DNA from 2 places in the Amycolatopsis sp. NPDC051071 genome. Region 1 is predicted to be linked to the other one. Evidence: riboswitches for the same ligand, from Rfam matches in the RefSeq annotation. Region 1 holds a riboswitch; the other holds the start of a gene.
What was found. Region 1 has a riboswitch for thiamine pyrophosphate ahead of thiC (phosphomethylpyrimidine synthase ThiC). Riboswitches for the same ligand answer to the same signal wherever they lie in the genome.
Positions count from the first base shown of each region.

Region 1 (2,199 bases):
TGTTCGCGGGCGATATGCGTGAGCTCGCCAAGGGTTTCCAGTTCGGCGAACTGCGCGCGGTCGTTCGCGTCGGCGATCGATCCGGGACGCAGGCCGTCGCCGAGTGAGAAGGTGACGTCGTATTCGCGCAAGATCTCACAGAGTTCGGCGAAATTGGTGTACAGGAACGATTCCTTATGGTGTGCGAGGCACCAGGCCGCCATGATCGAGCCGCCGCGCGAGACAATGCCGGTGACCCGGCGCGCGGTCAGCGGGATGTAACGCAGCAGCACGCCGGCGTGCACGGTGACGTAGTCCACACCCTGCTCGCACTGTTCGATGATGGTGTCGCGGTAGACCTCCCACGACAGCTTTTCCGGTTCACCGTTGACCTTTTCCAGTGCCTGGTAAATCGGCACGGTGCCGACCGGGACCGGCGAGTTCCGGACGATCCACTCGCGGGTCTCGTGGATCCGCTTGCCGGTGGAGAGGTCCATGATCGTGTCGGCGCCCCATCGGGTTGCCCACACCATCTTGTCGACTTCTTCCTCCACGGACGACCAGACGGCCGAGTTGCCCATGTTGGCGTTGATCTTCACCAGGAACTTCTTGCCGATGATCATCGGCTCGGACTCCGGATGCTTGCGGTTGACGGGGATCACCGCGCGGCCGCGCGCGACCTCGTCCCGCACGAATTCCGGCGAGCAGCGCTCGCGTGCCGCGACGTACTCCATTTCGCGGGTGATGACGCCCTGTTTGGCCCAGCCCAGCTGCGTGTTGTGCTCGCGGCCATCGGCCCAGCCCGCACGCAGCCGATGCAGTCCACTGTGGACATCGATCTGCGCGTCGTCGTCGGTGTACGGACCCGAGGTGTCGTAAACGTCGAAATGCTCGCCGTTCGAAAGATCGATCCGCCTCGCGGGGACCCGGAGACCGGATTCCGTCTGGTTGTAGACCTTGCGGGAACCGGTGATCGGCCCCGTGGTCACGGTCGGCGTGATGTTCTTGGCGTTCTCAAGCGTCGTCAACGACGTTCACTCCCTACGCCGGCATTACCCGGTCAGGTTCATGCGGTCGGCGGCACCGGGTCCCCTAGAAAGACTCCAGCCGCCCTCTCAGCCCGCCATGGCGCGAGCTCCCGCGGTTGTTTGGTTGTGCCCCGACCATGCCACGCGGAGGCTCCCGCAATCAACCCTCCAGGGCGACAGTCACTCCGAAGCCGACCAGGACACCGCCTGACGTGCACCCCTCCCGCGCAAGTAGAGGACTGGTTGCGATCCATGCGCGTGCAACTACCGCAACCAGTCCTCTACTTGCATGATCGACAAGTCGACAGCGTTACCGGTTCACCGGTTTGGAGCATGTGCGCGCACGGGATTCACGACAGAATTCCGATGCTCCGCACCGTTACAGAAGTCTGGGGTCGACATGCGAAAACTCTTACTCCCGGCGCTGGCCGGGGTGCTGATCGCCGGGCTGGTCCCGGCCGTGGCGGGGGCACAGGGTGGTGGGGCGCCCGGCGCGCCCGGGGCCCATCCGAGCTGGCTCCCGGCGAACAAGACCGGCTTCGGCACCGCCCGCGACAGGGCGAGCAACGTCTGGTTCACCCTCCAGGGCGGCCGTCTCTCCGAGGTCTACTACCCGGATCTGTCCACGCCGGGTGTCCGCTCGCTCGACCTCGTCGTCACCGACGGGAAGAGTTTCGCCACCGTCGACTCTTCGGCCAAGTCGCAGCAGGTGCGCCGCACCGACGCCGACGGCCTCACCTACGAGCAGACCATCACCGACGACCAGCGCCGCTGGAAGCTCCGCAAGACCTACGTCACCGACACGGCACGCGCGAGTGTGCTGATCGACGTCGACTTCGTTTCGCTGACAGGCCGCCCGTACCAGGTGTACGCCGTCGCGGATCCCGACCTCACCAACGAGGGATCCGACGACTCCGCCCGATCACAGGGCGCGAGCGCCGTCGCGTCCGACGCGAAGACGGCGGCCGCGCTGACCGCGGAACCGGCGTTCTCCCGCACCAGCGTGGGCTACGCGGGTTCGTCCGATGGCCTTACCCAGTTGACGAAGTCCTTCACTCTCAAGGATTACGCGAGTGCGGCCAAGGGCAACGTGCTGCTCACCGGGCAGACAGTCGCCGACGGTGTCCGCGCCCGGCACTTCACGCTTTCGCTTGGCATGGGCGCGAAGGACTCCGACGCACTCGCCAACGCG
Region 1 covers NZ_JBFBBY010000184.1:7,005-9,203, reverse strand. Annotated here, with positions in the region: gene thiC (phosphomethylpyrimidine synthase ThiC) at 1-1,007, opposite strand, end outside; TPP riboswitch at 1,001-1,131, opposite strand; gene AB0M65_RS35395 (glycoside hydrolase family 15 protein) at 1,408-2,199, shown strand, end outside.

Region 2 (2,199 bases), on a different contig from region 1:
ACGAGTGCGCGTTCCACCACGGCGAGGTTCGCCGCGCCGCCGGTGCCGATGATCAGCCGTGACGAGAGCTTGTGCTCGCCGATGACGAGATGGTCGCCGTCCATTTTCATCCTCCTTGGACCGCGGTCAGGATGTCGACGCTGGCGCCCTTGCGCACCACCGCTTCCGGCCATTCGCCGCGCCGGACGACCACGCCGTCCACCGCGACCGCGACGCCCCGCGCCGCCGTGCCCAGCGCTTCGAGCACGCCTTCGACCGTTGTCCCGTCGGGGAACTCACGCCGCTGGCCGTTGACCTGGATCTCCATCACATCCGCTCCTTGCTGAACCGACCACTGAGCCGCGCCGGTGCGGCCGCGGCGATCTCGTCCGGCAACGGCTCGCCGTCCAGCCAGGCCAGCGCGGCGTCCGCGGTGACCGGGGCCATCAGGAGGCCGTTGCGATGGTGGCCTGTCGCGGCGAAGACGCCTTCGCCCAGCTCACCGATGAAAGGCATCGTGTCGACGCTTGCCGCGCGAAGCCCGGCTGCGATCTCGACAAGTTCGTACTCGGCGATGCCCGGGAGGACTCGCTCCGCGCCTTCGAGCAGCTCGCGGACCCCACGGGCGGCGACAGTCTCGTCAAAACCGGCCTCGTACTGGGTCGCGCCGAGCACGAGTTCGCCGTCGTCACGCGGGACGAGGTAAAGCGGGCGGCCCTCGACCATCGCGCGGACGGTCCGGCGCGGCGGCGGCAGGCAGCCCCGGCGGGGCCGCAGCCGCAGGATCTCGCCCTTGAGCGGGCGGACGGCGTCGGCGAGCGCGGGATGCAGGCGGCCGGTCCAGGCACCGGCGGCGAGAACGACATCGCCTTCGAGGTCTTCGAAGCCCGTGACCGTCTCGTGGCGAAAGCCGACCGCATGCTTGTCACCAGCGTGTTTGAGCGCACGCAGCAGCCTTCTGTTGTCCACGGCCAGATCCCCGGGCACCAACAGTCCACTTCGGACAGAGCCGGAGATCCCGGGCTCGGCACGGCGGACCTCGCGGCCGGTCAGCTGCTCGACGTCGCGGCCGAGTTCGGCGAGGTACGCGGCCAGCATTTCGAGGTTGCCCGCGTCGGCGCTGTCCAGTGCGACGACGAGCGTGCCGTGCGGCGACAGACCCGGGTCGACGCCCTCTTCCGCCAGGTCACGGGCGAAATCGGGCCAGCGCCGCAGCGACGCCTCGCCGAGGGCGAGAACGTCCTCCTCGCCGGGCCAGGCCTCCGTGACCGGGGCCAGCATGCCGCCCGCGAGCCAGGACGCGCCGCGCCCCGGATCGGGGTCGAAGACGGTGACGCGGTGGCCGCGCACGGCAGCACGCCAAGCGATCGAGAGGCCGATGACCCCGCCGCCGACTACCGAAAGTTCTCTCATGAACGCACGCTCCCTGCGCCGGCATGATCCGGATCAGGTTCCACGGTCGGAGCGGTCGCGGCTCCCTCTCAGCCCGTCCTCGGGCTCCCGTGCGGACCATGCCACCGTAGCGCGCGGGTAACGTCGCCGCCATGCCCACCCTGTCTGATCCGCGGCTCCGCGCGCGGCTCGCGAACGCCCGCCTGTACCTCTGCACCGACGCCCGGTCCGACCGCGGCGACCTCGCCGAATTCGCCGACGCGGCACTGGCGGGCGGGGTCGACATCATCCAGTTGCGGGACAAGACCGGCGGCGCGCCGCTGGAGGCGAAACACGAGATCGCGGCGCTGGAAGTGCTGGCCGAGGCGTGCGAGAGGCACGGGAAGCTGCTGGCGGTGAACGACCGCGCGGACGTCGCGCTCGCCGTCGGCGCGCAGGTGCTGCATTTGGGCCAGGACGACATCCCGGTGCGGCTGGCCCGCGAGATCCTCGGCGACGACGTCGTGATCGGCCGGTCCACCCATTCGGCCGAACAGGCCAAGGCCGCGGCCGAGGAGCCGGGCGTTGACTACTTCTGCACCGGCCCGTGCTGGCCGACGCCGACGAAACCGGGCCGCTCCGCGCCGGGCCTCGACCTGGTGCGCGCGACGGCGGCTTTTCCGACGTCGCGGCCGTGGTTCGCGATCGGCGGGATCGACGCCGATCGCCTGCCGGAGGTCCTGGACGCGGGGGCGTCACGAATCGTCGTCGTCCGGGCGATCACCGGCGCCGAAAACCCCGAAGCGGCCGCTCGCGCCCTTCGCTCCTCCCTGACGCCGCAACCAGTCC
Region 2 covers NZ_JBFBBY010000207.1:8,523-10,721, reverse strand. Annotated here, with positions in the region: gene AB0M65_RS36865 (thiazole synthase) at 1-104, opposite strand, end outside; gene thiS (sulfur carrier protein ThiS) at 107-307, opposite strand; gene thiO (glycine oxidase ThiO) at 307-1,392, opposite strand; TPP riboswitch at 1,386-1,493, opposite strand; gene thiE (thiamine phosphate synthase) at 1,524-2,199, shown strand, end outside.
Region 2: linked by a shared signal. The riboswitch ahead of thiO (glycine oxidase ThiO) and the one ahead of thiC (phosphomethylpyrimidine synthase ThiC) in region 1 are both predicted to bind thiamine pyrophosphate.